Pseudorhodoplanes sinuspersici: one gene and its partners. Each later gene encodes a partner of the first gene's protein in a complex. Links are inferred from orthologs where the notes say so. Each region holds a gene or a part of one and is shown in the gene's direction. Other genes may lie near its edges. The genes, in order: accD, accC, accB and CAK95_RS10485.

Evidence for each region.
Region 2: the proteins of accD (region 1) and accC are in contact, whole or in part, in a solved structure (PDB 8UXZ), measured with the Escherichia coli proteins. The link is inferred for Pseudorhodoplanes sinuspersici from one-to-one orthologs.
Region 3: the proteins of accD (region 1) and accB are in contact, whole or in part, in a solved structure (PDB 8UXZ), measured with the Escherichia coli proteins. The link is inferred for Pseudorhodoplanes sinuspersici from one-to-one orthologs.
Region 4: the proteins of accD (region 1) and CAK95_RS10485 are in contact, whole or in part, in a solved structure (PDB 8UXZ), measured with the Escherichia coli proteins. The link is inferred for Pseudorhodoplanes sinuspersici from one-to-one orthologs.

Annotation. Positions count from the first base shown.
Region 1 is NZ_CP021112.1:2,257,109-2,264,223, forward strand. The notes cover bases 4,350-7,115. They hold accD (acetyl-CoA carboxylase, carboxyltransferase subunit beta), read left to right. Parts: upstream 4,350-5,162; coding sequence 5,163-6,068; downstream 6,069-7,115. Other genes in these bases: CAK95_RS10985 (PRC-barrel domain-containing protein), read right to left, coding at 4,434-4,955; CAK95_RS10995 (bifunctional folylpolyglutamate synthase/dihydrofolate synthase), read left to right, coding at 6,177-7,115. Also shown: trpB (tryptophan synthase subunit beta), read left to right, coding at 1-275; trpA (tryptophan synthase subunit alpha), read left to right, coding at 278-1,117; CAK95_RS10975 (ABC transporter ATP-binding protein), read right to left, coding at 1,177-2,979; CAK95_RS10980 (MFS transporter), read right to left, coding at 3,110-4,270.
Region 2 is NZ_CP021112.1:5,176,616-5,183,905, forward strand. The notes cover bases 1-2,941. They hold accC (acetyl-CoA carboxylase biotin carboxylase subunit), read left to right. Parts: upstream 1-765; coding sequence 766-2,118; downstream 2,119-2,941. Other genes in these bases: aroQ (type II 3-dehydroquinate dehydratase), read left to right, coding at 1-289; accB (acetyl-CoA carboxylase biotin carboxyl carrier protein), read left to right, coding at 296-766; CAK95_RS25255 (DUF2182 domain-containing protein), read right to left, coding at 2,115-2,906. Outside these bases: CAK95_RS25260 (DUF1326 domain-containing protein), read right to left, coding at 2,949-3,581; CAK95_RS25265 (TetR/AcrR family transcriptional regulator), read right to left, coding at 3,749-4,471; CAK95_RS25270 (aromatic ring-hydroxylating dioxygenase subunit alpha), read left to right, coding at 4,873-5,925; CAK95_RS25275 (ABC transporter substrate-binding protein), read left to right, coding at 5,993-7,207. UniProt on the Escherichia coli protein: This protein is a component of the acetyl coenzyme A carboxylase complex; first, biotin carboxylase catalyzes the carboxylation of the carrier protein and then the transcarboxylase transfers the carboxyl group to form malonyl-CoA.
Region 3 is NZ_CP021112.1:5,171,399-5,178,645, forward strand. What follows is about bases 4,350-7,247. They hold accB (acetyl-CoA carboxylase biotin carboxyl carrier protein), read left to right. Parts: upstream 4,350-5,512; coding sequence 5,513-5,983; downstream 5,984-7,247. Other genes in these bases: CAK95_RS25235 (DsbA family protein), read left to right, coding at 4,350-4,879; aroQ (type II 3-dehydroquinate dehydratase), read left to right, coding at 5,057-5,506; accC (acetyl-CoA carboxylase biotin carboxylase subunit), read left to right, coding at 5,983-7,247. In the rest of the region: CAK95_RS25215 (LssY C-terminal domain-containing protein), read right to left, coding at 1-453; CAK95_RS25220 (YoaK family protein), read right to left, coding at 459-1,202; CAK95_RS25225 (pyridoxal phosphate-dependent aminotransferase), read right to left, coding at 1,199-2,377; CAK95_RS25230 (M48 family metalloprotease), read left to right, coding at 2,737-4,116; more of CAK95_RS25235, read left to right, coding at 4,136-4,349. UniProt on the Escherichia coli protein: This protein is a component of the acetyl coenzyme A carboxylase complex; first, biotin carboxylase catalyzes the carboxylation of the carrier protein and then the transcarboxylase transfers the carboxyl group to form malonyl-CoA.
Region 4 is NZ_CP021112.1:2,148,588-2,155,730, reverse strand. The notes cover bases 788-3,581. They hold CAK95_RS10485 (acetyl-CoA carboxylase carboxyltransferase subunit alpha), read left to right. Parts: upstream 788-1,595; coding sequence 1,596-2,567; downstream 2,568-3,581. Other genes in these bases: CAK95_RS10480 (L,D-transpeptidase family protein), read left to right, coding at 2,858-3,581; CAK95_RS10490 (site-specific tyrosine recombinase XerD), read left to right, coding at 788-1,481. In the rest of the region: CAK95_RS10500 (shikimate kinase), read right to left, coding at 1-151; CAK95_RS10495 (histidine kinase), read left to right, coding at 338-487; more of CAK95_RS10490, read left to right, coding at 513-787; more of CAK95_RS10480, read left to right, coding at 3,582-4,390; CAK95_RS10475 (HPF/RaiA family ribosome-associated protein), read right to left, coding at 4,395-4,982; preprotein translocase subunit SecA, read right to left, coding at 5,228-7,143. UniProt on the Escherichia coli protein: Component of the acetyl coenzyme A carboxylase (ACC) complex. First, biotin carboxylase catalyzes the carboxylation of biotin on its carrier protein (BCCP) and then the CO(2) group is transferred by the carboxyltransferase to acetyl-CoA to form malonyl-CoA.

The DNA of each region.
Region 1 (7,115 bases):
TCGATTATCCCGGTATCGGACCCGAACATGCATGGCTCGCCGATATGGGGCGTGTGAAATTCCTGTCGGCAACGGATGGCGAGGCGGTGGCAGCGTTTCAGCTCTGCTCGAAGCTCGAAGGCATCATTCCCGCGCTCGAAACGGCGCATGCCTTGGCGAAGGTGACGGAGATTGCGCCGAAGAAACCGAAGGATCACCTGATGGTGGTCAATCTTTCCGGCCGCGGCGACAAGGATCTCGCCAGCGTCGCTGAACATCTCGGAACGGCAATCTGATCATGGCAACACGCATCGACCGCCGCTTCGAAGATCTCAAGCGCGAAGGCCGCGCCGGGCTTGTCACATTTATGATGGCGGGCGATCCCGATTATGCCACCTCGCTCGCGGTGATCTCCGCGCTGCCAAAGGCCGGTGCGGATGTGATCGAGATCGGCATGCCGTTCACCGATCCGATGGCCGATGGGCCGGCGATCCAGGCCGCAGGTCTGCGTGCGCTGAAGGCCGGGCAGACGCTGAAGAAGACGCTGCAGCTCGTACGCGAATTCCGTACAGTCGACGCCGACACACCGATCGTGCTGATGGGTTACTACAACCCGATCTATATCTATGGCGTCGATAAATTCCTTGTCGATGCACTCGAAGCCGGCGTGGATGGCTTGATCGTTGTCGATCTTCCGCCGGAGGAGGATTCCGAACTCTGCCTGCCGGCATTGAAAGCCGGTCTGAATTTCATCCGCCTCGCGACACCGACGACCGATGACAAGCGCCTGCCCGCCGTGCTCGCAAACACATCGGGCTTTGTCTATTACGTCTCGATCACCGGCATCACCGGCTCGGCAACGCCCAACGCAACACGCGTGTCGGACGCGGTGGCGCGAATCAAACGTCACACGACATTGCCGGTCGCCGTCGGCTTCGGCGTCAAGACGGCGCAGAATGCCCGCGACATTGCCGGGGGCGCCGATGCCGTTGTGGTCGGCTCGGCCTTGATTGATCGGCTATGCAATAGCCTCGATGCGAACGGCAACGCCACCGCCGACACGGTCAAAGCGGTGACGATGCTCGTGTCCGAGCTGGCCGACGGCGTACGCTCGGTTCGCCGCGCGGCGGCGGAATAGCATTTATTTTTGATGCGTTTTCTTCGCGCGAACCGGTACGCCCTTCGCGCGAGAATGTTCTATTGCCGCGACTTGCGTTCTCTGGTGCGTTCGCGGCCAAGCGGCACAACATTGGTCGGAGTATAGCCGAATTGCTGCTTGGCAAAGCGCGAGTAAATGCCGTCATTGAACAGCAGCAGCTCGGCTGGTCCGTCTTCGACAATCTTGCCTGCCTCAAGCGCGATGATGCGATCGAAGCTGCTGAGCGTCGAGAGACGATGCGCGATGGCGATGACGGTGCGCCCTTGCATCAATTCTTCCAGAGCTTCGTGAATAAGCTCCTCGGAATCGCTATCAAGCGCGGACGTCGCTTCATCGAGCAGCAACAGCGGCGCTTCCTTCAGGAAGGCGCGGGCGATGGCGATGCGCTGCCGCTGTCCGCCGGAGAGTTTGACGCCGCGATCGCCGACCAGCGTCTCGAATTTCTGCGGCAAGCCGTCAATGAAGTCGCACCGCGCTGCGTGCGCCGCCGCCCGCACCATCTGATCGCTGGCTGAGGGGTGGCCATAGCGGATGTTTTCCATGATCGTTCGGCGGAACATCGACACATCCTGTGGCACGACGGCGATGGATTCGCGCAAGCTCTCCTGCGTAACGCGCGTGATGTTTTGCCCATCGATCAGGATGCGGCCCTTCTGTACGTCGTAAAGCCGCTGCAGCAGCGCGAAGAGCGTCGACTTGCCGCCACCCGATGGTCCGATCAGACCGACACGCTGGCCGGGTTCGAGCCGAAGGTTGAAATCCTTGAACACGCGACGGCCGTCCGGATAGGCGAAGGATACGTTCTCGAACGCGACGCTGGACGGACGATGCACCAACGGCTTGGCATCCGGATGATCGTTAAGATCGTGCGGCACGAGCAGAAGCGGCAGGGCTTCCGACAGCCGTGCCATATGCTGCGTGGCATCGACCAGTGCGACGGCAAGATCGCGCGTCGCATGCAGGATCGACAGCGCTAGCGTGCAGGTTAGCACCACGTCACCTGCAGTCGCGCTGCCGCGCTGCCACAGCATGATGGCCCAAGCCAACACGCCGACAGCAAGCACGATCGTCACTGCAGCATGCACGAGTCGTAGCTTTTCCAGATAGAGCAGGCTGCGCCGTCGAGCCGTCATTTCGGAATTGATGATGGTTTCGAACCGCCGATGCTCGCGGCGATGACCGCCAAAGGCGCTGACCAACGGCATGTTGCTGATGACGTCGACCATCTCGCCGTCAATCGCCGCCGCCTTGTCGGCAAAATCATGATGCAGGGGCTTGCCGGCGGCCGCGAACCAGAACATGGCGAAGACCATGATGCCGGCAACGACAAACAACACCGCGGCCATCGGCAGACTGACGGTCGCGAGCAACGCAACAGCAATGAAGGTCGCTGCGCAGGGCGGTATCAAATTCCACACTGCCATATTGCCGACTGCAAACACGGCGTTGGAAATGGCGGTGATGCGGCTGCTCAGCGTGCCCGGCATACGATCGGCAAAAAAGGTCAGGGAATGCCCGGTCACGTGCCGGAACAGGTCGCGGCGCAAATCGCCGGTGACACCGACGAAGGTGAAGCTCGCGACAAATCCGGCAAGCCGCCACAACAGATTATCCGCGGCAATCAATGCGACGAGAATTCCGAGCGCAGTCCAGATCGGTGCAGTCGCCGGCGTCATCGCGAGAACGTCGACGAGGATTTTCACGCCGTATTGTGTGAGGACCGAGCAGGCGACCGCCGCCAGGACCGCCGTCAGGATGACAAGATGCGCCAGCGGCCTGCAGCGAACATAATGCATCATGAATAGAAAAGGGCTATTCGCGTAGCGATTGGCACCTGTCATGAATGATCCTGGTTCGAGAGATGTAGATGCTCAATAACGAGGCAAGAAGCCGAGCGCAGAGGTGAACACGGAAATGCTCGTTAAGAGGACGACGAGCGCAGCGGAAGGTTCCGCGGCGGCGCAACATTTTTTATTTCAAGTTTTCACTGCGCGTTTCGGGAATGAGCAACCATACCGCAGTCAGTGCCATGGCACCGATCATGCCAAGGCTGAGAAAGGCAATCGTGGTGCCGAGATGATCGGCAATCAGCCCCGCGAGGGTTGGACTAAACGATGCGCCGATGCCGGACATTGTTCCAATCATGCCGAGTCCTGTGTTGAAGCGGCCAGAGCCGCGTGTCAGATCTGCGACGACCAGAGGAACGATAACGCCGATGATGGCCGCGGTGAGGCCATCAAGGATTTGCACAGCTACAATCAGATAAGGATCGTGCACGATTGCAAACAAAACTGCTCGGATCGGTAACGCGCCAACGCCAATCAGTAACAACGTACGGCGACCCCAGGTGCGTGAGTGCGCACCGACGGATGGTGCAATCGCTGCAACGATGATTTGCGGTACGACGATGCAGGCGCCGATCAGAACGGTAGCCCATTGACTTGATCGTGTGGTCACGACCGTGCCCATCAATGGCAACAATGCGGCATTGGCGAGGTGAAACAGAACCAGGCAAAAGCCGAGTGCGAGCAATGATCGATGTTGCAGCAATTGCCGAAATGAAATGCTTTGCTTTTGGGGTGTTCCGGTTGTGCCGCCATGCGCTCTGTCCGGGATGATTTCCGCAGCGGAAATCTGACTCAGTGCGAGCACCGTCGGCGCGGCAAGCATTGCGGTGACAACGAAGACTGCCTGCGGTGAAAAGAAATAACCGACAGTGCCCATCGTTGCGGCGGCAAGACCATTGCCGATCGAGGCAAAGCGCGCATTGCGCCCGAGACGCTCGGCTATGGTTGTATGTCCAACGAGTCCGAGACTGATCGCGGCAATGCATGGGCCCAGCACGCAGCTTGCCATCGCATGAACAACGGCGGCGAGGAGGATCGCGGCGAAGAATGGGAACGATGCATAGATGACCGCACTCGTTGCGATGGCGAGGATCGCAAGCCCGGCGACAAGGCGTTCCGACCGGGCGCGGTCGACAAGCATGCCGCCGGGGATCTGCCCAAGCAAGCCGACCAGACTGCCGGTCGTAAGAATGAGGCCGATGTCGATCTGCGTCCATTTCTGGCTGGCGAGATAGACGGCGACGAATGGGCCAAAACCAGTCTGCACGTCGGCAACGCAGAACACGAACCAATCAAGTCCGCGCAGACTTCGCTTCGAAGGCTGTGATTGGTTATCGGGCTGAGGAGACCCTGGCGGAGGAGGCGGTGTTCCGAATTCGCGCACTTTTTCCCCGGCAGGATTTCCACCGCGGATCTTTTTATCGCGTTCGTCGGTTACCGCCGACAGCTCACCACTCCGAAGCCTTCAACGTGAATTTCGTCCTCGCGGCTTCGTCGCGCGCGCCGAGTACGGTGATGGGTTTGCCGTCCTTGAATTCAGGTGCCTTGTTGAGGCGATCCCGCGTCGTCTGCACGGTGATCTTGTCCTCTCCGCCCGGAGGCGCGGCAAAGGTCAGGATATCCCACGCCACGGCGATCTTCTTGCTGCCGACGCCAAGGAAGCCGCCGAAGTCGATGACTGCGGCGCGGGTGGTGCCGCGGCGATCTACGATCACGTCGACGATGCGTCCGAGTTTTTCATCCGTGGCGCTGCGAACCTCCTTGCCGAGGATGCTACCGGCCTCGCCGCCTTCAAGTACGACGGCCGCGGCGGGAGGTTCGGCGGGGGTAGCTTCCAGTGAGTTGGTAATATCAGGTTGCGACTCGGCCGGTTCCGCAGCCTGGACGTTATTCAGCACTAACAGGAACCCCAGGAGAAAAAGGGAGATTGTACCCAAACCGAGCCATGCGTGGCGCGCCCCGTGGAACATCGCAATCTCCAATTTTGGAATAAGAGGTGACTGGCGAACGCGTTGCGATGGCTTTGGTTGCAAGGCCACCGCGAAAATCTCACATAGAATGGGAGTATTTAATTACCTTTACTGTGAAAAGTTGCGGCAATATCGGCCAAAGAAGAGTACATGAACCCATGAAGAGCGCCCGGCAGGCCGGGCTTTGTGCAGGATGAAGCCAAGCGTATGAACTGGATCTCCAACGTCGTCCGCCCGAAAATCCGGTCGTTCCTGAATCGGCGGGAAACGCCGGAAAATCTCTGGATCAAATGCCCGGAGACCGGTCAGCTCGTCTTCTTCAAGGACGTGGAAGCGAACCAGTTCGTCATCCCTGGCTCGAACTACCATATGCGCATGAGCGCCACGGCCCGCCTCAAGTCGATGTTCGATGGCGAGACTTGGCTCGATATCGGTGTGCCGGAAGTGTCCATCGATCCGCTGAAATTCCGCGATCAGCGCAAATATGCCGACCGTCTGAAAGATGCCCGCACGAAGACCGGCATGAATGACGCGATCAAGCTCGGCTTCGGCCGGCTGGATACCATTCCCGTCGTGATCGGCGTGCAGGATTTCGATTTCATGGGTGGCTCGCTTGGCATGGCTGCGGGCGAAGCGGTGGTGAAGGGGCTGGAGACCGCAGTCGAGCGCGGTACACCGTTCATTCTCTTTGCCGCGTCGGGCGGTGCGCGCATGCAGGAAGGCATCCTGTCGCTGATGCAGATGCCGCGCACGACGGTCGCGGTCGAAATGCTGCGTGAAGCAAAGAAGCCTTACATCGTCGTTCTCACCAATCCGACGACGGGCGGCGTTACGGCTTCCTACGCGATGTTGGGCGATGTGCATATCGCCGAGCCTGGTGCGTTGATCGGCTTTGCCGGCCCGCGCGTCATTGAACAGACGATTCGTGAGAAATTGCCAGCCGGCTTCCAGCGCGCCGAGTACCTGAAAGAGCATGGCATGGTCGACATGGTGGTGCACCGGCATGAGATGCGTGCAACGCTGGCGCGCATTTGCCGCTTGCTCACCAAGGCGTCGTCGCCCGCCACGCATCCGGCGCTGCCGGCTGCGGAAATGGCAGCGGCGTCCGCCTGAAATTGAATTATTGAAAATCGCTCCACGCATGTCTGAGCAAGCGGGATGCCAGCCTTGTTCTGGCTCTATGCCTTCGCGGAGACGTGCAGGCCGTGCTAGTCATTGTTCATGACCACGCTCGACGACACACTCACGCGCCTGCTCGCGCTGCATCCCAGGCTGATCGATCTTTCGCTCGACCGGATGTGGCGTCTGCTCGCGCGCCTCGATCACCCCGAGCGAAAGCTGCCACCGGTCATCCAGGTGGCCGGCACGAATGGCAAGGGCTCGACAATCGCCTTCATGCGCTCGATCCTCGAAGCGGCCGGCCAGCATGTGCATGTCTATACCTCGCCGCATCTGGTACGGTTCAACGAGCGCTTCCGGATTGCGGCTGAAGGCGGCGGCCAATTGGTCGGTGATGATGAGTTGCGTGCGACACTTGAAGAGTGCGAGCGCCTCAATGCCGGCGAACCGATCACTGTGTTCGAGATCACGACAGCGGCCGGCATGCTGCTGTTCTCGCGCCACCCTGCCGATGTGCTGCTGCTTGAAGTCGGGCTTGGCGGCCGCCTCGACGCGACCAATGTCGTCGATGCACCGCTGCTGAGCGTCATCACGCCGGTGTCGCTAGATCATGCCGATTACCTCGGCGATTCGATCGAAAGCGTCGCGACGGAAAAAGCAGGCATCATCAAGCGCGGAGTGCGGGCCGTCATTGGCCCGCAAATGCCGGAAGCCCTGTCGATCATCGAACGCACCGCGCAGCGCATGCGGGCACCGCTCCTCGTCGCCGGCGAACACTGGAATGCGAGCGAAGAACATCGCCGCCTTGTCTATCAGGATGACAACGGTCTGCTCGATCTTCCCGGCCCAAAGCTGCCTGGGCGCCATCAATTCGTGAATGCCGGTGTTGCCGTTGCGGCGTTGCGGGCGTCGGGTTTGCGGATTTCGGTGGAGGCTTATGATGCCGGCCTCGTGAAAGCCGAATGGCCGGCACGGATGCAGCGGCTGACACATGGGCATCTTGTTACACTTGCGCCCGCGGGCAGCGAAATCTGGCTCGAT
Region 2 (7,290 bases), 2.9 Mb from region 1 along the record:
GGGCCAACTGGTCGACTGGATCCAGGAGGCACATGCGCAACAGGCCGCCGGGATCGTCATCAATCCGGCCGCCTATACCCATACATCGATCGCGATCCTGGACGCCTTGCTCATGGGCAAGGCGCCGACGATCGAGGTCCATATCAGCAATATTCACGCGCGCGACGAATTCCGCCGCCATTCGTATGTCTCCAAGGCTGCGAAAGCGGTGATCTGCGGGTTCGGCGTGCAGGGTTACGTTCTGGCGATCGATGGCATCGCCGCAATGATCGACACATCGAAGGGCTGACACAACGTGGCTTCAGACAAAGACAAAAAAACCGGCGCCCAACCTTATGACGAGGACATGATCCGTGGCCTCGCCAAACTTCTCGACGAAACCGGACTGACCGATATCGAGATCGAGCGCGACGGATTGCGCGTTAAGATCGGCCGGGCCGCCCGTGCCGTTCAGGTTGCAGCCCCAGCGCACGTCCCGGCGGCCGCGCCTGCAGCGATTGCCCCGATCGCAACCAATGATCCGGCGAAACATCCGGGCGCGGTGCCGTCGCCGATGGTCGGCACGGCCTATCTTGCGCCATCACCGGGCGCGCGCCCCTTCGTCGATATCGGCCAGCCGGTGAAAGCCGGCGACACGCTGCTGATCATCGAAGCGATGAAAACCATGAACCAGATTCCGGCGACACGCTCGGGCATCGTCACGCAGATCCTTGTCGAAGACGGCCAGCCGGTCGAATTCGGCGAAGCACTGGTGATTATCGAGTGATGTTCGATAAAATCCTCATCGCCAATCGCGGCGAGATCGCATTACGGGTGCTGCGCGCGTGTAAGGAGCTCGGCATTCCCTCGGTCGCGGTGCATTCCACCGCCGATGCCGACGCGATGCATGTGCGTCTTGCCGACGAAAGCGTCTGCATCGGTCCGCCGCCGGCGCGCGACAGCTATCTGAATGTGCCGGCTCTGCTTGCGGCGTGCGAGATCACCGGCGCCGATGCCGTGCATCCCGGCTACGGCTTCCTCTCCGAGAATGCCCGCTTTGCCGAGATCCTTGCCGAGCACGGCATCGGCTTCATCGGTCCCAAGGCCGAACATATCCGCCTGATGGGCGACAAGATCGAAGCCAAGCGCACCGCCAAGAAGCTCGGCATTCCGGTGGTGCCGGGTTCGGAAGGCGGCGTCACCTCCGATGTCGAAGCGTTCAAGATCGGCAGGGAGATCGGTTATCCGGTGCTCGTGAAAGCAGCAGCTGGCGGCGGCGGACGCGGCATGAAGGTCGCCTATACCGAACAGGATATGAGCATGGCTCTGTCCACCGCGCGTTCGGAAGCGAAGGCGGCCTTCGGCGACGATGCCGTGTATCTTGAGAAGTACCTGCAGAAGCCGCGCCATATCGAAATTCAGATCCTGGGCGATGGCCGCGGCGACGCGATCCATCTCGGCGAACGCGACTGTTCGCTGCAGCGCCGGCATCAGAAGGTGCTGGAGGAAAGCCCCTCGCCCGCACTCAATACCGAGCAGCGCAACAAGATCGGCGAAGTCTGCGCCAAGGCCATGCGCGAGATGAAATATCTCGGCGCCGGGACAATCGAGTTTCTATACGAGGATGGCGAATTCTATTTCATCGAAATGAATACGCGCATCCAGGTCGAGCATCCGGTGACGGAGATGATCACCGACATCGATCTCGTGCTCGAACAAATCCGCGTCGCCGCTGGCGGCGACCTGCCCTGCAAGCAGGAAGACCTGAACTTCTATGGTCACGCGATCGAGTGCCGCGTGAACGCGGAAAATCCCTTCAACTTCCGTCCGTCACCCGGCAAGATCCTGCATTATCACCCGCCGGGCGGCCTTGGCGTGCGCGTCGATTCCGCAGCCTATCAAGGCTACACGATCCCGCCCTATTACGATTCGATGGTCGGCAAGCTGATCGTCCACGGCAAGACGCGGCAGGAATGCCTGATGCGGCTGAAGCGAGCGTTGGATGAATTTGTGATCGACGGTGTCGAGACCACGCTGCCGCTATTCCGCACACTGGTCCGCAATCAGGATATCATCGACGGAAATTACTCCATCCACTGGCTTGAGCAATTCCTCGCCCAAGGCGGGATGGAGAGTTAAAGCATTTCGAGCGAAGCGGGAAGCAGCCCGAACAGCACCGCGCCGCCCCAGGCTATGAGCCCGATGCCGGCCGCGCGGCCGATCCAATGACCGGCCGGCGCAAGCTTCTCGATCAGCACGAAGATCGAAAGACCTGCGATCCAGACGAGGTTCATCACGCCGCCAACGAACAGCAGCAGCATCAGCGCCCAGCAGCAACCGAGGCAAAAACCGCCGTGCCGCAATCCCATCACAAGCGCGCCGGCCCTGCCCTCCCGCCACTCGCTCACAATGAAATCGAGCGGCGAGCGACAGCGACGCAGGCATGACTGTTTGAAGGGAGTCCATTGATAGAGGCCGGCCAGGATCAGCATCGCCCCGGCCAGAGCGATACTCGTCATCTGCATCATCGGCGACATAAGGGCCACCTGTTCTGCGCCGAACTGAAGCGCGGTCGCTGCAACGCTGAACAAGACCCAGATGACGACGTAGCCAAGCGCGAACGATACTGTCGTCAGATCGTCCTTTTGCCGCCGCCGCTCGATCGTGCCAAACAGAAGAATGATGGGAGCGGCGCTCGGCAGCATCATTGCCGCCATCATGATCGCCCACATTGCAAAGACCAACGCGGCGTAGTTGAGCGTCCACGGCTCCATCCGCATCGGCATGAGCATGCCATCCATCTCGTGCATGCTCATGCCCGCGCCTGTCAGGAGATAAATCCACGACAGCACAATCACAGCGAACAACGCGGCCGCGACCAGCATCCGATCGCGGCGTAGCAGCCCTGCGATGGCCGTATTGATCACGACGGCTTTCCCAATCGCGCGTGGATTTGCCAAACGCTTAGATCACGCCGCGACACCCTGTGGCGTTTGCACGACATTCGCAAGCGTGCTGTGGGTGCCCCGGGTTTCAAACTTGATTGCGCCCATGCTGCGGATATTCGCGGAGGCCACCTCGCCCTCGATGTGCTCGAAGCCTTCGGGCATCACCACCCTGATGCGATGCGGCGCTCCGGTCACAGGATTCTTGATTGGCTCGACATCCGTTTCGAGCACACCTGGAATGCTGATGCGAGCGGTTCTCGCCTCTTTGTCGAAATCAAACGTGATAGGCGCGAAGATCGGATCGTGAAATTTACTCACGATCAGGCTGACGATCTGAAAAAGCGTTCCTTCGGCGGCGTTCTGTCCCGACAATATGTTGAACAGTGCCTCGCGCTGCGCCGCACTCGCCCGTTCGTCGATGATCGGTTGGGCCTGTCCGTTACCTTCGTGGAGAGCACCGGGAAACGAGACGGTGACGCAAAAACTCAAGCCATCGAGACTGACGTCGTTATAATGGCCCTTCGTGATCCGCATGGCGACAAATCCCTGGCAATCCCCGTTTGTCGGCTTGGCATTGAAGTCGCACGGGCATCCGAATGCACAGGTACAATTCTTCATCCATTCGCCTTCGAGGCGCCAATCGGCCATTGCCATCAGACTCTCCTGGATATCGGTGTTGCGTTATTGTCGCTCGGTACCTCCCAGTCCCGCTTTGAACGACAAGACTAGCCCTGAAGGCCGCACCCGAGAAGTATGGCCTTCGCTCACTTCTTGTTGTTTTCGGGGTCTGCTTCTCGCGTCTGCGAGATGAATCAGGCCGGCTATCCGCGGACGGCCCGGAGCACGACCTCTTCGACCCAATTGCGCCAGCCGGACAAACTGTCTGCGCCCATCAGATCGAGCCCAAGAAACGCCGACAACGTATAACGGTTGGACACATAGAAATAATTGAGCGCAAGAATGGTCAGATAGATGTGGAGCGGGGCAATTCCGCGCCGGAATACGCCCTGTTTAACGCCGGCCTGATAGACCTGCTCCATCAAATCGAGGGCCGGCGACGACAATTCCTTCATCGCCTTGGATTTTGAAACGTATTTGCCCTTGTGCAAATTTTCGTTGTTGAGCAGCGTCAGCATTTCCGGATGAGCGAGATAATGATTCATCGTGAAATGCACGATGTGCTTGAGCGCGGCGACCGGCTCTGAAAGATCGAGAGCAAGTTTGCTCTCGGCCTCCCACATGTCGCGGTAAATCTTTTCAAGCACCTCGACGAACAGCTTCTCCTTGCTGCCGAAATAATAATAGATCATCCGGTCGTTCGAACGCGCCGCGCGAGAGACGAGATTAATCCGGCCGCCGCCGAGCCCCCGTTCGGCAAATACTTTCACCGCTGCCTGCAGAATGTTGTCACGCGTATCCGCGGCTTCACCGCGCGGCTGCGCCTTTGGACGTCCGACTCGCGGAGCCTTGCGCTTTCCGGGTTTGAGGACTTCGGATTTTGACACTTTGGTCTTTGACACTTCAGTCTTTGACGATTCAGCCATTGACGCTTCGGTCTTGGGTCTTTTGACCTTAGACGCGGCTCGTGACGATTGAACCAGATCCCCCGGCATGCGAACGACCCCACTACGCGCCCAAGATATTTTTCGCACCTAAAGCTTTGCACATCCAGACGTGTATGGGCCCAAAGCGCTCTGGTACTCTGTCGCGCCTCGCCTCACATTTTCAAGTTCTGAATCGGCTTCAGTTCTGAATCGGCGCAATGTGAACCTGTATGCATGTGCACTGCGGGATTCACAAGCACGTCACCCGGCACGCCTCCAATGTCGAGGCAACGGTGCCGCGTTTTTCGACATTCACTCCCATTGACAGCGCTGGGAGACTGTCTAGACTTTAATTAAGTAAATACTTCATACATAGATTATGGTGAAGCGGAGCGGCGCCGATGGATGAATTCATCAGGAATGCTTGGTACCCCCTAGCTTGGTCGCGCGACATCTCACAAAGCCTCACGCAACGGCGCATATTGGGCCAGCTTGTCGTCCTCTACCGCAAGGCGTCGGGGACGGTCGTAGCGCTCGACGATGCCTGTCCGCACAGGCTCGCGCCACTGTCGATGGGTCGCCTGAAGGACGACAATATCGAGTGCGGCTATCATGGCCTGACCTTCGATTGCAGCGGTCAATGTATCCGCATTCCAGGGCAACCGGTCATCCCCCCGAATGCCCGTGTCCGCGCCTATCCGATCGTCGAAAATATGGGACTCGCCTGGATCTGGATGGGCGACCCTGCCCTCGCCGACCCATCAAAGGTGTTCGACCTGCCGCAATATCACGATGCCAACTGGAGCGCCGTGGAAGGCGACGCGCTGGAGATCGGCTGCCACTATCTCAACCTCGCCGACAATTTGTGCGATCCGGCCCATGTCAGCTTTGTCCATCTGTCGACGCTCGGCAATTCCGCCAGCGAGGACATTCCGGTTCACAGCGAAAAGCAGGGCGACACCTTCCTCACCTGGCGCTGGATTCTCGACGCGCCAGCGATCCCGCTGTTCCAGAAATTCGGAAATTTCGCCGGCAATGTCGATCGCTGGCACTACTATCATTATACGCCGCCTTGCATCGCTATGGTCGACTTTGGCAGCGCACCGACAGGAACGGGAGCTCCGGACGGCGAGCGTAGCAATAGTCTTCAGATTTTTGCATGCCACTTCATCACACCGGTCGATGCGGAACGCTGCATCGATCATTGGCTGTTCGTTAAAAACTTCCAGACGGACGAGGCGACCACGCAGGCAATGATCGGCCAATTCCGCACCGCCTTCGATGAAGACAAGACCATTCTCGAGGCGATCCATCTCAACGAGAAGGAACCGCGAAATACACGGCCGGTTCGTATCGCAATCGATGCCTCGCCCATGCGGATGCGCCGGGCCGTCGACAAGATAATTGAAACAGAGAAATCGTTCGCCCAATCCGGCGGTGCCAACGCCGCCTGACATATCCGATCTCGCCGAGCCGGCAGCGAAATCACATTCTTTGCTCATGCCAAATGAGGGGTTTGCCATGAAATACCGGTCCGTTGTCATCGCCACATCCATGGCTCTGGCCGTTGCGCTGGCCACTGTGAGCTCGTCGTCCGCGCAAAACGTCATCAAGATCGGCGACATCAACAGCTACAAGGCGATGTCGGCCAATCTCGGACCATACCGGAAAGGCGTCGATCTCGCGGTCGAAGAAATCAACGCGGCTGGCGGCCTCTTGGGCAAAACACTTGAAATCGTCGCGCGCGATGACGGGGCCAATCCCGGTGACGCGGTCCGCATGGCTGACGACCTGCGCCTCAATGCAAAAGTCGACATTCTCACCGGCACGATCCTGTCGCATGTCGGTCTCGCCGTGGCCGACTATGCCAGGCAACACAAGGTTTTCTTCCTGGCCTCCGCGCCGCTGACCGACAAGATCGTCTGGGATTCCGGCAACCGCTACACCTTCCGCCTGCGGCCATCGACTTACAGCCATGCCGCCGCGCTTGTGCCGCATGCGGCCGCTCTCAAACGCAAGCGCTGGGCTTTCGTCTATCCCAATTATGAATACGGACAATCGGCTGTTGCGACGTTCAAGAGCCTTTTGAAAGCCGCGCAGCCCGATGTCGAATTCGTCATTGATCTGGCCCCTCCCCTTGGCAAGATCGATTCTGCGTCTGTCGTTCAAGCACTCGCGGATGCCAAGCCCGATGCTGTCTTCAATGTTCTGTTCGGCGCTGACCTCGCCAAATTCGTGCGTGACGGCGAGACGCGGGATCTGTTCAGCGGCATCGAGGTTGTCAGCCTGCTGACGGGCGAGCCCGAATATCTCGATCCTCTTAAAGATGAAGCGCCGAAAAACTGGTATGTCACCGGTTACCCTTGGTATTTGATCAAAACCCCGGAGCACATGGAGTTTCTGACGGCCTACCAGAAGCGCTATAACGATTATCCGCGCATTTCATCGCTTGTTGGCTACACGACAATCAAGGCGCTTGCGGCAGGTATCGACAAGGCCAAGTCCACCAATTCGGAAGAGCTGGCCAAAGTCTTCGAGGGCCTGACGTTCCTGTCGCCATCGGGCAAGGTGACTTTCCGCGCCCTCGATCACCAGGCCACACTCGGTCTCTATGTCGGCCGAACGGCACTGCAAAACGGCAAAGGGGTCATGACCTCCTACGATTATCTCGACGGCGCCAAGTTGCAGCCGGCCGACGACATCGTGCGCAAGATGCGCCCGGCCCACACCCAATAATCGCGTCCATCCATCGGCGGATCCGGCACCACCTCTGTTAATATGACGCGGCTTTGACCGGAGATTGCGGCTCGCGGCCCGCC
Region 3 (7,247 bases), 2.9 Mb from region 1 along the record:
GACCGGGCGGCCTTCCTGACCACGATTCAGCACCTGCCAGAACCGAACATGATGCCGACGGTCGGCGCTGCGCCCGTCCGGCTTCTCGAATGCGAGATCCTCAACCCGCCCGTCATAATAAAGCGGGCTAACGGGCGCGTCTTTATAGGGTCGATCCAGCAGCACGCTGCCGACGATCTCGATGCTCGATTTCATCGTGATCGGATCGGCCGGATACCAACCGGCTTCGTGCATGGCGCGGATCACGTCTGTTCGATCGCCGACCAGACCGACATTCAACGCGTCGCCGGGAATGCCTTGCTTTGTGCGTGTCACCATCGGCTTGTTCGCGAGCCCCGGCTGATGTTCGTGATGCGTCCACGCGGCCGGAAGAATAATATACGCAATCGCACCATACAGCAGCGCGCTGACCGCAGCCGTAAGAATGACCGTGCGACGAACGCTTCGTTTCATATCACTCACACCGGATCTATTCCGCCGCGGATCGCCGACCATGCGATCAATGCAGCAACGACAAGAATGGCGGCGCACGCACTCCAAGGTCCCGTAAAGGCGTAAGCCAGCGCTCCGCCCATCGCGCCGACCAAAAATCCGATCAACACCATGAACACTGTGGCGAAGCGCTTGCGCGCTTCGGCGACCTGAACGGCGAGCGCGGTATCGGCCGCGACGCGCGCCGGCCGGAATATCGCGTAAATCAGTTCCGTCGCGTCGATCGCAAGCTGGGTGGAATTGCCAGTCATCACATTGGTCTGCGGCACGCCGCGCAGCAGCAATCGCACGAGCGTCGATTGCACGCCCATCGCTGCTGCCGATAACAACCCGGCAGCCGCGACACGCCAGGAATCAGGATCGTCGACCGGCCATGAATACAGCATCAGACCGGTGAAGCCTGCAAGCAACAATGTTTCCAATGCAAACACCAGCGGCAGCGATGAATGTTTGCTTCCGCGACGGGCAATGATGATCGCGGCAGCGATACCCGCTCCCAGCATAAAAACCGGAATGGCGAGGAGCTTCGCCGCAACGCCGCGGTCATCGACCACGATCTCGGCGGCAGCGACGACAAAGCTGCCGGTCACCTGCGCGGCGAAGAATCCGAACAACGCCAGGAAAGTGATGCTGTCGACATAACCGGCGACGAAACTGAGCAGAGGCGGAACAACGCGTGGTAATGGCGCCGGACCGGTTGCGTCACTCATCTTTTTGCCAGCCATTCTCCGATGCGCTGCACGGCTGCGTGCATGTCGGCCTGCGATTGCGCATAGCAGAAGCGCAGATAATGCCGCCCATCGATCGGATCGAAATCGACGCCGGGCGTTGCGGCGACATGCGCCTCTTCCAACATGCGTTTGGCAAAATCGTAGGAGTCATCGGAGAAGCGCGACACATTCGCATAGAGATAGAATGCGCCATCGACGGGCAGAAATTTGTCGAGTCCGGCTTTCGGCAAACCGTCGATCAGGATCTGGCGGTTATCCTCATAGCCATACTTGACCCCATCCATCTCATTGCGGCCGTCAAAGGCCGCTTCCGCCGCGATCTGCGACAGCGTCGGCACGCTGATAGCGAGATTGCCCTGCAGGCGCTCGATCGGACGCACCAGCGGCTCCGGCGCAACGATCCAGCCGATCCGCCAGCCGGTCATGCAGAAATATTTGGAGAAGGAGTTGATCACCAGTGCATTCGACGAGAGGCGCAACGCCGTTTCGGCCGGGAACGCATAATCGAGGCCGTGATAGATTTCGTCGGAGATGAACCTGATGTTTTCCGCATCGGCCATGGCGATCAGGTCGGCCAGCGCCGCAGGTCGCATCATCGTGCCGGTCGGATTGGCGGGGCTTGCAACGAGCAAACCGGCCAGCGGCTTCTGCCGATGCACCGCCATCACCGCATCCGGCGTCACTGCCCAGCGCGTTGCCTCATTGGTCTCGATCAGCACCGGCTCGCAGCCGAGCGCTTTCAGGATATGCCGGTATGGCGGATAACCGGGATTGGCGATGCCGACCCGATCGCCCGGTTCGAACATCGCCAGGAAACTGAGAATGAAACCGGCGGACGAGCCAGTGGTGACGATGACGCGGGCCGGATCGAGATCGACCTTGTAGGCCTCACCATAATGCCGCGCGATCCGCGCCCTGAGCGAGGTGAAGCCCAACGCCTCGGTGTAGCGCAGCGGACCGTCGAGCGCCTTTCGTGCGGCCTCGATGGCGGTGCGCGGTGCCGGTGCGGCGGGCTGGCCGACCTCCATGTGGACAACGTGATGCCCGGCCGCTTCCACGCGCGTCGCCGCCGCGATGACGTCCATGACCATGAAGGGCGGAACATCGCTGCGCGCTGACGGTGAGAGAATCTGTCGGGCCCGCTCCTGCATCATGTCAGGTGTCTTCCAGTGACGGTTCCGGTTTCCTGCGCCCCGCTCCTGCCGCATTCGCGGGTTTGCTTCGTATCTTTCCGGACCATGACCTTGGCGTGATTTGACCGGCCACTGCCAGCTATCTAGTTTGCGCCAAAACGAAGCATCAGGGCGTTATGAGCGCAGCCGTAAACTCGCACAGGCCTGGTGCCGCGATTTTGAAGTTCCTGCACCATTTGCGGCAAACTCCAGTCAGGAACTTCAAAATCGAAAGCGGCACTAGAATCATAGACTTGCTAATGCACCTTTGTTTCCGAAGTTCGTGTAAGAGATTGCCGCAGATGGAGCATGAACTTCGGAAACGGTGCATTAGCAGGACCATGCGCGCGAAGCCAGTCTCCCGCTTCATTGCGGCCGCCGTTGCAATGGTCATGGCTTGCCCGCCGATGCCAGCCAAGGCGCAACGGGGCGGGCTGCCGCTGATCCGCGATGCGGAAATCGAGCAATTGCTGCGCGAATATACACAACCGATCTTCAGAACGGCCGGCCTCACCGGCGCCAATATCCGGATCGTGCTGATCAACGACAAATCCTTCAACGCCTTCGTGGTCGACGGCCGCCGCATCTTCGTGAATACCGGCGCTCTCTCAGAATCAACAACGCCGAATCAGATCATCGGCGTGCTGGCCCACGAAACCGGCCATATTGCCGGCCGACACCTGTCGCGCCTGCGCGAAGAACTCGCCCGTCTGCAAACGGCAGCGCTGATCGGCATGCTGCTCGGCGCTGCGGCGATGGCCGCCGGGGGCGGCTCGAGCGGAGCGGGCCAAGCCGGCGCGGCGATGATCACCGGTACCCAGCAATTCGCCACCCGCTCGCTGCTGTCATACCAACGCGCGCATGAGGAACAGGCCGACCGTGCGGCGGTGAAGTTCCTGGCGGCGACGGGTCAGTCCGCCAAGGGCATGTACGAGACCTTCAAGCGTTTCGCCGACCAGTCGATGTTCACTGCGCGTTACGCCGACCCCTACGCGCAGTCGCACCCGATGCCGACCGAACGTATCGCGGCGCTCACCGAAATCGCCCGCTCAAGCCCGAACTGGGAGAAGAAGGATTCGCCGGAATTGCAGGCACGTCACGACATGATGCGGGCCAAGCTGGCCGGCTTCATGGAATCGCCTCAGACAGTCGCGCGCCGCTATCCGTTGAGCGACACGTCTCTTCCTGCACGCTATGCGCGGGCGATCTCGACCTATCGTCACTCCGACCTGCGCGCTGCCATTGCCCAGATCGACTCATTGATAGCGGTACAGCCGAACAATCCCTACTTCTATGAGCTGAAGGGTCAGGCCCTGCTGGAAGGCTCACGTGCGGCTGAGGCGATCGCACCGCTGCGCCGCGCTGTACAGCTCGCGCCGCAGCCTACACTGATCCAGCTCATGCTCGGTCAGGCGCTGGTCGCCACCAACGATCCGAGACATTCGGAGGAAGCGATCACTATCCTGCGCAACGCGCTCGCCCGCGAACCCGATGCGCCGCAGGCTTATCAGCAACTGGCCATGGCCTATGGCCGCAAGGGCGACGTCGCGCAGGCCGACCTCGCCTCCGCGCAGGCCGCCTTCGCGCGCGGCGACATCAAGACTGCCCGCGAACTTGCCGCGCGGGCCAAGACCCGTTTGCAGGTCGGCTCCCCCGGATGGGTGCGGGCCGATGATATCGTAGCAACCAAGATACCCACTCTTCCCAACCGTCCGAACTGATCGGGCAAAGGATGATCCGATGACCGCCCTCTTCCGTTCACTCTTTGCGATTGCCGTTGCGGTCGTCGCATTCTCAGGCGTGGCGCAGGCGCAAAGCTTCACACCACAGCAACGCGGCGAGATCGAAACGATCATCCGCGACTATTTCATCAAACATCCCGAGATGATCGAAGAGTTGCAGGCGCTGGCTGCGTCCGAGAAGGTCAAGCGCCTGATCGGCGAGAACAAGGACATGCTGCTCAATTCGCCGCGGCAGGTGACGCTCGGCAATCCCAAGGGCGACGTCACGATGGTCGAGTTCTTCGACTACAATTGCGGTTATTGCAAACGCGCGCTCGACGACATGATGACGCTGATGAAGAACGACCCCAATCTGCGCATCGTGCTGAAGGAAATGCCGGTCCTCAGCCAAGGCAGCATGGAAGCGGCACAGGTGGCAGCGGCGCTGGCGATGCAGGACAAGTCTGGCAAGCGCTATCTCGACTTCCACCAGAAATTGCTCGGAGGCCGCGGACAGGCCGACAAGGCCCGGGCGCTGGCCGTCGCCAAGGAAGCCGGCGCCGACATGGCCCGGCTGGAAAAGGACATGACCAGCCCCGAGGTCAAGACAGCGCTGGAGGAGAGCTTCAAGCTGGCGGAAGCCTTCAACATTCAGGGCACGCCCTCCTACGTGATCGGCAATGAGGTGCTGGTGGGCGCGGTCGGCCTGAAGGAATTACAGAGCAAGATCAACGCCGCCCGTTGCGGCAAAGCCACCTGCTGAGGGGCGCTTAACAAGCCGTCAATCCTCCCGGCCGATGCCGGGCCGGGAGGGCCTCCGTCCGCCTGTTTGTTCCCAACCCGGGCTTTCCCTCGGCCGACAGCCCGCCTATAAGGTGCCCGCCAGGGCGCCCGCGCCCTTTTTCCCCCTCGTAACGACGGCGCGACAGAACGGCCACGCATGGCGACGATTTACGTCCTGAACGGTCCGAACCTGAACCTGCTCGGCACCCGCGAGCCGGAGGTTTATGGCCGTGCCACACTCAAGGATGTGGAAAAGCTGTGCCGGGACGCCGGCCAGAAGCATGGCTTCACAGTCGAATTCCGGCAAAGCAACCATGAGGGCCAACTGGTCGACTGGATCCAGGAGGCACATGCGCAACAGGCCGCCGGGATCGTCATCAATCCGGCCGCCTATACCCATACATCGATCGCGATCCTGGACGCCTTGCTCATGGGCAAGGCGCCGACGATCGAGGTCCATATCAGCAATATTCACGCGCGCGACGAATTCCGCCGCCATTCGTATGTCTCCAAGGCTGCGAAAGCGGTGATCTGCGGGTTCGGCGTGCAGGGTTACGTTCTGGCGATCGATGGCATCGCCGCAATGATCGACACATCGAAGGGCTGACACAACGTGGCTTCAGACAAAGACAAAAAAACCGGCGCCCAACCTTATGACGAGGACATGATCCGTGGCCTCGCCAAACTTCTCGACGAAACCGGACTGACCGATATCGAGATCGAGCGCGACGGATTGCGCGTTAAGATCGGCCGGGCCGCCCGTGCCGTTCAGGTTGCAGCCCCAGCGCACGTCCCGGCGGCCGCGCCTGCAGCGATTGCCCCGATCGCAACCAATGATCCGGCGAAACATCCGGGCGCGGTGCCGTCGCCGATGGTCGGCACGGCCTATCTTGCGCCATCACCGGGCGCGCGCCCCTTCGTCGATATCGGCCAGCCGGTGAAAGCCGGCGACACGCTGCTGATCATCGAAGCGATGAAAACCATGAACCAGATTCCGGCGACACGCTCGGGCATCGTCACGCAGATCCTTGTCGAAGACGGCCAGCCGGTCGAATTCGGCGAAGCACTGGTGATTATCGAGTGATGTTCGATAAAATCCTCATCGCCAATCGCGGCGAGATCGCATTACGGGTGCTGCGCGCGTGTAAGGAGCTCGGCATTCCCTCGGTCGCGGTGCATTCCACCGCCGATGCCGACGCGATGCATGTGCGTCTTGCCGACGAAAGCGTCTGCATCGGTCCGCCGCCGGCGCGCGACAGCTATCTGAATGTGCCGGCTCTGCTTGCGGCGTGCGAGATCACCGGCGCCGATGCCGTGCATCCCGGCTACGGCTTCCTCTCCGAGAATGCCCGCTTTGCCGAGATCCTTGCCGAGCACGGCATCGGCTTCATCGGTCCCAAGGCCGAACATATCCGCCTGATGGGCGACAAGATCGAAGCCAAGCGCACCGCCAAGAAGCTCGGCATTCCGGTGGTGCCGGGTTCGGAAGGCGGCGTCACCTCCGATGTCGAAGCGTTCAAGATCGGCAGGGAGATCGGTTATCCGGTGCTCGTGAAAGCAGCAGCTGGCGGCGGCGGACGCGGCATGAAGGTCGCCTATACCGAACAGGATATGAGCATGGCTCTGTCCACCGCGCGTTCGGAAGCGAAGGCGGCCTTCGGCGACGATGCCGTGTATCTTGAGAAGTACCTGCAGAAGCCGCGCCATATCGAAATTCAGATCCTGGGCGATGGCCGCGGCGACGCGATCCATCTCGGCGAACGCGACTGTTCGCTGCAGCGCCGGCATCAGAAGGTGCTGGAGGAAAGCCCCTCGCCCGCACTCAATACCGAGCAGCGCAACAAGATCGGCGAAGTCTGCGCCAAGGCCATGCGCGAGATGAAATATCTCGGCGCCGGGACAATCGAGTTTCTATACGAGGATGGCGAATTCTATTTCATCGAAATGAATACGCGCATCCAGGTCGAGCATCCGGTGACGGAGATGATCACCGACATCGATCTCGTGCTCGAACAAATCCGCGTCGCCGCTGGCGGCGACCTGCCCTGCAAGCAGGAAGACCTGAACTTCTATGGTCACGCGATCGAGTGCCGCGTGAACGCGGAAAATCCCTTCAACTTCCGTCCGTCACCCGGCAAGATCCTGCATTATCACCCGCCGGGCGGCCTTGGCGTGCGCGTCGATTCCGCAGCCTATCAAGGCTACACGATCCCGCCCTATTACGATTCGATGGTCGGCAAGCTGATCGTCCACGGCAAGACGCGGCAGGAATGCCTGATGCGGCTGAAGCGAGCGTTGGATGAATTTGTGATCGACGGTGTCGAGACCACGCTGCCGCTATTCCGCAC
Region 4 (7,143 bases), 110 kb from region 1 along the record:
AAGCCAGCCGTGTCGCCAGCTTGCGTCCGACCGAAGACTTTCCGGCTCCCATCATGCCGACAAGGACCAGCGAGCGCCCGCCAAGCGCACCCACGAGGGCGGCTTCGGGCACATCCACGGTCGATACGTTTTCGGCGAGACTTTGCGGCATGGTCGGGTTCCGCGGCGACTTTTGAGGCATTATAGCACGGGCCGGATATTGCAACCCGCCTGGCCATTTGAGGCTTTTCCTGACGCCAAAATTCGCGCAGCGAGCGCGATGGGCTGAAGGTTCTTGTCTAGACGCCGCGAACATGGTGGTAGTCGTCCTGTCCGTTAACCACCACGCGTGCGCAGCATGCCGACTCTCTTCCGATTTCTCGCAACTGTCGGGATCATCATCGGTGTGGTCTATGGCAGCATGGTCGCGCTCGCGGTGCTGGTTCAGCCGGAGACCCGCGAAATCACCGTGACGATTCCGCCGGACCGGTTTGCCAAGCAGCGTTGAGATTAATTTCGCAGGCACCTGACAAATGGCACGTCCTGCAGCGGATCGAGGCGAAGCCCAGATCGAGCTCTTTCTCGACATGCTGGCCGCAGAGCGTGGCGCGCGTCCGAACACATTGTCAGCCTATCGGTCCGATCTCGATGAATTCAGCGGCCATCTCCCGCCGACCGGCAGCCGCATCGTCGATGCGACAACCGACGACATCCGCTCCTATCTGAGCGATCTGACGCGGCGAGGATTGGCGCCGGCATCGGTCGCACGAAAATTATCAGCCATCCGCCAACTCTATCGTTTCCTCTATGCCGAAGGCCACCGTGGCGACGATCCGGCAGCCATCCTTGAAGGTCCGAAACGAGGCCGTACTTTGCCCAAGGTGATGTCGGTCTCCGATGTCGACAAACTCATTGGCACCGCACGCGAACAGGCCGACCGCTGCGAGCAATCAGTCGCCGAGAGACAGCGTACAGCACGGCTCTATTGCCTGCTCGAATTGCTTTATGCGACCGGACTGCGTGTCTCCGAACTCGTGGCTCTGCCCTCTTCCGCGGCACGGCGCGACCAGCGCATGCTGATGGTACGCGGCAAGGGCGGCAAGGAACGCATGGTGCCTCTGAACGACGCCGCGCGGCAGGCGATGACGAATTACAGAGCCTTGCTCAAGGATACCCGGAATGAAAATTCGAAATGGCTGTTTCCATCCTTCGGGGAGGAGGGCCATCTGACCCGCCAACATTTCGCAAGGGATCTGAAGTCGCTGGCGGCGGCAAGCGGCTTGCGGCCCCAGGCGATCAGCCCGCATGTGCTCCGCCATGCCTTTGCCAGCCATCTGCTTCAGAATGGTGCGGATCTTCGGGTGGTGCAGACATTGCTCGGCCATTCCGACATTTCGACGACGCAAATCTATACCCATATCCTCGAAGAACGTCTGAAGACGATGGTTCGCGATCTGCATCCACTCACCGACGCAACGGCTCCGATGAAAAGCGGGCGTTAACGCTCAGCGAAAGACCAGCCTTTAACCAGCATCCCTGATCTTGTTTGCTTGACTTGCGCACCCCAAAAGGTCATGTGCGCCCGCTGCGTGCCATCCGGCTCCGCCGGTCCAACAATCCGAAAGACGATGCGCTCTTACCTCGATTTCGAAAAACCCGTCGCCGAACTCGAGGCCAAGATCGAGGAATTGCGGGCCGTGCAGACGGAGGGAGGCGGCGAAGTCCAGGTCGAAGAAGAAATCTCGCGTCTGGAAGCCAAGGCCTCACAGACACTGCAGGAACTCTATCAAACGCTGACGCCGTGGCAGAAGACACAGGTCGCGCGCCATCCGCAGCGGCCGCACTGCCTGGATTTCGTTGCTGCTATCATTGACGATTTCGTGCCGCTGGCTGGCGACCGCAAATTCAGTGACGACGACGCCATTGTCGGCGGATTTGGCCGTTTCCGCGGCGAAAGCATCTGCGTGATCGGCCACGAGAAGGGTTCGACCACCGAAACCCGGCTGAAGCACAATTTCGGCATGGCCCGCCCGGAAGGCTACCGCAAGGCCGTCCGGCTAATGGAAATGGCAGATCGATTCGATATTCCGGTTCTGGCGCTGGTCGACACCGCAGGCGCCTATCCTGGCATCGACGCAGAAGAACGCGGTCAGGCGGAAGCCATTGCCCGCTCGACCGAGGCCTGCCTCAATCTCGGCGTGCCCAATGTCGCGCTGGTTCTGGGCGAAGGCGGCTCAGGCGGCGCGATTGCCATCGCCACGGCCAATCGCGTCCTGATGATGGAGCACGCGATTTACAGCGTGATCTCGCCGGAAGGCGCCGCCTCGATTCTCTGGCACGACAGCACCAAAGCGCAGGAAGCTGCGACCAACATGAAGATCACGGCCCAGGATCTGATGCGGTTCGGCATCATCGATACCATCGTCAGCGAGCCGATGGGTGGGGCCCACCGCGATCCAAGGGCGGCCATCGAGAAAGCCGCGGACACCATCGCCGCATCATTTGCCGAGCTGAAGTCTTATGATCGCGACATGATCCGGAAGATGCGGCGGGAGAAATTCCTCGCAATCGGCCGTGGAAAGCTGTGAATTTCTGCAGTAAAATATTACCGCAAGCGGCCTTGCGAAGCCGGTTTTTCAAAAATTAACCTTACTGAACAGCGGGCTCGCAAACATACTCCGGCCATAAAGATGCCGCGTTGAAAGCCTTTATTTTCGGCAGTTTTTACTGACCGTTCATTGTGGTATGGTCAACAGAATGGGGAACCGTACCGCCCTTGCGAAGCCCGCATTTGGGGGTTAGCAATCGGGTATGTGGGGGACTGCCGACCGTGGGGGCTAAAGCGTTGCCGTTGCGCCCTGATTTTCTTCGGACGCTGATGCTGTCAGCGGCGCTGCTCGGGGCTGTGACCGTAAGCGGCTGCAAGACCGAAGGCAATTTCCCGAGCGCGGCCAAGGCCAACGCGCCAATCCCACCCAAGCTGCTGGCAGATATCGCCGAAAAGAACATGGACGTGAGCTCGCCAATCCTTGTGCGGGTGTTCAAAAGCGAATCCGAACTCGAAGTCTGGAAGAAGGATCGCAACGGTCAGTTCGCGCTGCTGAAGACCTACCCAATCTGCAAATGGTCCGGCGATCTTGGCCCGAAGATCAAGGAAGGCGACCGGCAGGCGCCGGAAGGTTTCTACGATATCACCCCTGGCCAGATGAATCCGAATTCGCAGTTCTATCTGGCGTTCAACATGGGTTATCCGAACGCGTTTGATCGCGCGCATGATCGCACCGGCGCGCATCTGATGGTCCATGGCGATTGCTCATCGCGTGGCTGTTACGCGATGAGCAACGAACAGATTTCGGAGATCTTCGCGCTCGGCCGCGAATCATTCTTTGGTGGCCAGAAATCCTTCCAGGTGCAGGCTTATCCGTTCCGAATGACTGCGGCCAACATGGCCAAGCACCGCAACAACCCGAACATGCCGTTCTGGCGCATGCTGAAGGAAGGCAACGATCATTTCGAGGTGACGCGTCTCGAGCCGAAGGTCGACGTCTGCGAGAAGCGCTACGTATTCAACGCGGCGGCTCCTGGCGGCAATTTCTCGCCGATGAGCTTCAGCCCGAGGGGCAGATGCCCGGTCTACGAAGTGCCGCGAGAAATTGCCGAGGCAGTGCAGTCCAAGCAGCGCAACGATGAGCTGCAATTCGCGCAGCTTGCCGCCCGCAACACGCCGACCGCTCCCATCAAGAGCGGCCGTGACGGTGGCATGCACCCGACCTTCATTGCCAAGCTCCGCCCGCACGAGATTATCGACGAGCGCGGCAATGCCAAGCTGATTGTTGATCCGAACAATCCGGGTCCGATGGTCGCCTTCAGCGCATCATCGCCGAGCGAGGACGAGGTCACGAACTCGGCTGCCGTCTCTGCGCCGGTTCAGACTGCCGATGTGCCACTGCCGCGCAACGCACCGCAGACCAAGATTGGCATGCGTCCGGCTCCGGAGCTCACCTTTGCCGAAAAGATCGGAAACTTCTTCCGGGGCGGCTCGCGTGAGCCGGAAGCAGCATCGACCCGAGTTGCCTCGGTTCAACCGATGGCTCCTGCTACGCCCGCTGCCCCGGCCCCGCAGCGGGAGACGGTACGGACCAAAGTATCCCGCATGATTGGTTTACGCGGTTCAAGCGAAAAGCAGGCTGAGGTTCCAACCCGGGCAGCGCCGTCCGCCTCTGCATCGCGCACACCGAGCGAAACACCAAAAATGAAAACCGCAGCCGCACCGGCTGCCGGCGAAGCCCCTGCACCCCAGCCAGCTCCGACCGCAACTCCGGCGTCGCAACCGACGGGTAGCGTTATGAGTGGTTCTCAGCCGATCCCGCAGGCTTCGAGCTTTGAAAGCCGTTTCGGCGCTTTCCGTTAAAAGGTTAGTCTCTGCCGTTTTTTTGTTTGATCCGCACCTTGGTTGCAATGGGACCGGTGTCGCCGACTTCCTCGACATAGGTGACGTAGTCGCCGCGCTTCAGGCGGTCGAAATCGCCGCTCAAAAGTGAGTTGCGGTGGAAATAGAGCATCCCGCCCTCCTTGTTGAGCAGAAAGCCATAATCCTCACCTGGTGTGATCTCCGCAACCTGGCCGGCAAATTCGTTGGCCGCTTCATGCATCATCACTGCGGTCCGATTGGCCAGCTTCTCCTTGAATTCGCTGAGCTGGCGTTCGGCGATACGGAAAGCTTCATGGATCGCGTTGGTCAGATCGGGGCGCTGAAATCGTCGCTGCAACCGGTCAGGCTCGTGCGCGACGACAATGTCTTTGAAGCCCGGCACGCTGATTTCGATGCGGACCACGGGCGGAATGGTTTGGTTTGTATTGTTAGCACGCTGATCCACCCGGACGCGGCAGGCCGTCAATCGATCATAGATGTCTTCGAGGCGGGCGACGTGATCTCTGATTTGGGTTTCGGCTCGGTCGGAATGCTCGATATTGTGAAAAGCAATTTCGAGAGGAACCTGCATGTCTCGCACCCATCAGTTCAAAGTCCGTAGGTGACAACGCACGCCGGGCCGAAATTGTTTCGGCTGCTGCAGCGCGACACAACGCCCTAAGAGAGCGACACAACGCTCTAAGAGAGCTTGGAGTCCGCTGAAGAGCAACTGCTTTTAGACTTGGACAACTAGACTTAGACAATGGCAGAGGTAAATGGCCGGGTATCCTCCCGGCCATTTACGCTCAATTTTTGTCGGGGCGCGGCCTCTCCGAATCAACCGAAGCGGCCGTGGCAATGCTTGTATTTCTTGCCGGAACCACATGGACAGGCTTCGTTGCGCCCGACCTTGCCCCAGGTTGCCGGATTTTTCGGATCACGCTCGACCGCCTGCTGTGCACCGGCGCCGCCAGCCATTGCCGGCGACAGCGTCGCATTGGCATAGGACATTTCATCCTCGCCGGTGAATGGATCGACCTTATGCGCTTCCATATAGGGAAGCTGTTGCTGCTCGTCTTCCGGCGGCGCCTGCACCACCTCGACCCGCATAAGCTGTCCGGTCACCCCCTCGCGCATATTCGCGATCATCGCCTCGAACAGCTGGAAAGCCTCCGACTTGTATTCGTTGAGCGGATCGCGCTGGCCATAGCCGCGCAGGCCGATCACCTGACGCAGATGCTCGAGCATAATGAGATGCTCGCGCCAAAGGTGATCGAGCGTCTGCAACAACACCGACTTCTCGACATAACGCATGACCTCAGGGCCATATTGCGCGGACTTAGCAGCCATCACCTCGTCAGCTCGCTTGATGATGCGTTCGCGCACCTCTTCGTCGGCGATACCCTCTTCCTTCGCCCAGTCCTGGATCGGCAGATCGAGGTTCAGGATATGCTGCACTGCCTCATGCAGACCGTTCACGTCCCATTGTTCCGGATACGCATTCTCCGGAATGTGCTTGGACACGAGATCGTCGATCAGCGCGTGGCGCATGTCGGTAACGGTCTCGGCGACATCGTTGTCCTTCATCATATCGATGCGTTGGTCGAAGATGACCTTACGCTGATCGTTGGCGACATCGTCGTATTTCAGGATGTTCTTGCGCAGATCGAAGTTGCGCGCCTCGACCTTCTGCTGCGCCTTTTCCAGGGCCTTGTTGATCCAGGGATGGATGATCGCCTCACCCTCCTTGAGACCCAGCTTGGTCAGCATGCTGTCGAGCTTGTCCGAGCCGAAGATGCGCATCAGGTCGTCTTCGAGCGACAGGAAGAATTTGGAACGGCCTGGATCGCCCTGACGGCCGGAGCGGCCACGAAGCTGGTTGTCGATACGGCGGCTTTCATGCCGCTCGGTGCCGAGCACAAACAGCCCGCCGGCCGCCAGCGACTTTTCCTTCAGCCGCGAGACCTGATCGCGGATATCCTGCACCCGCTTCTCGCGTTCCTCGCCCTCGACGCCCTGCAATTCCTGACGGATGCGCATGTCGGCGTTACCACCGAGCTGAATGTCAGTGCCGCGGCCGGCCATGTTAGTGGCGATGGTGATCGCGCCGGGAACACCGGCCTGCGAGACGATATAGGCTTCCTGTTCGTGATACCGTGCATTCAGGATCGCAAAGACCTTGGCCTTCGCCGCGCCCTCGTCACCGGTGTAAAGTTTGGCGAAGGCGTTGGGATCGGCGAAATCATGTTGCTCCCAGCCCTCCTTGCGCAGCATCTCGGCCAGCTGTTCCGACTTCTCGATCGACGTCGTACCGACAAGCACCGGCTGGCCGCGCTTCTTGCAGTCATCGAGCAGCGCAACGATCGAACGATATTTCTCGCCATTGGTGCGATAGACCTCGTCGTCCTGGTCATCGCGCTGCATCGGCCGGTTGGTCGGCACCTCGACCACGTTCAGTTTATAGATGTCGTAGAACTCGTCTGCCTCGGTCAGCGCCGTACCGGTCATGCCGCCGAGCTTGTCGTACATGCGGAAATAATTCTGGAAGGTAATTGAAGCCAGCGTTTGGTTTTCTGGCTGGATCGGCTGATGTTCTTTCGCTTCCAGCGCCTGATGCAGACCTTCCGAATAGCGGCGTCCCGGCATCATGCGGCCGGTGAATTCGTCGATGATCACCACCTCGCCATTGCGGACGATGTAGTCCTTGTCGCGCTGGAACAGCTTGTGCGCGCGCAGCCCTTGATTGACATGAT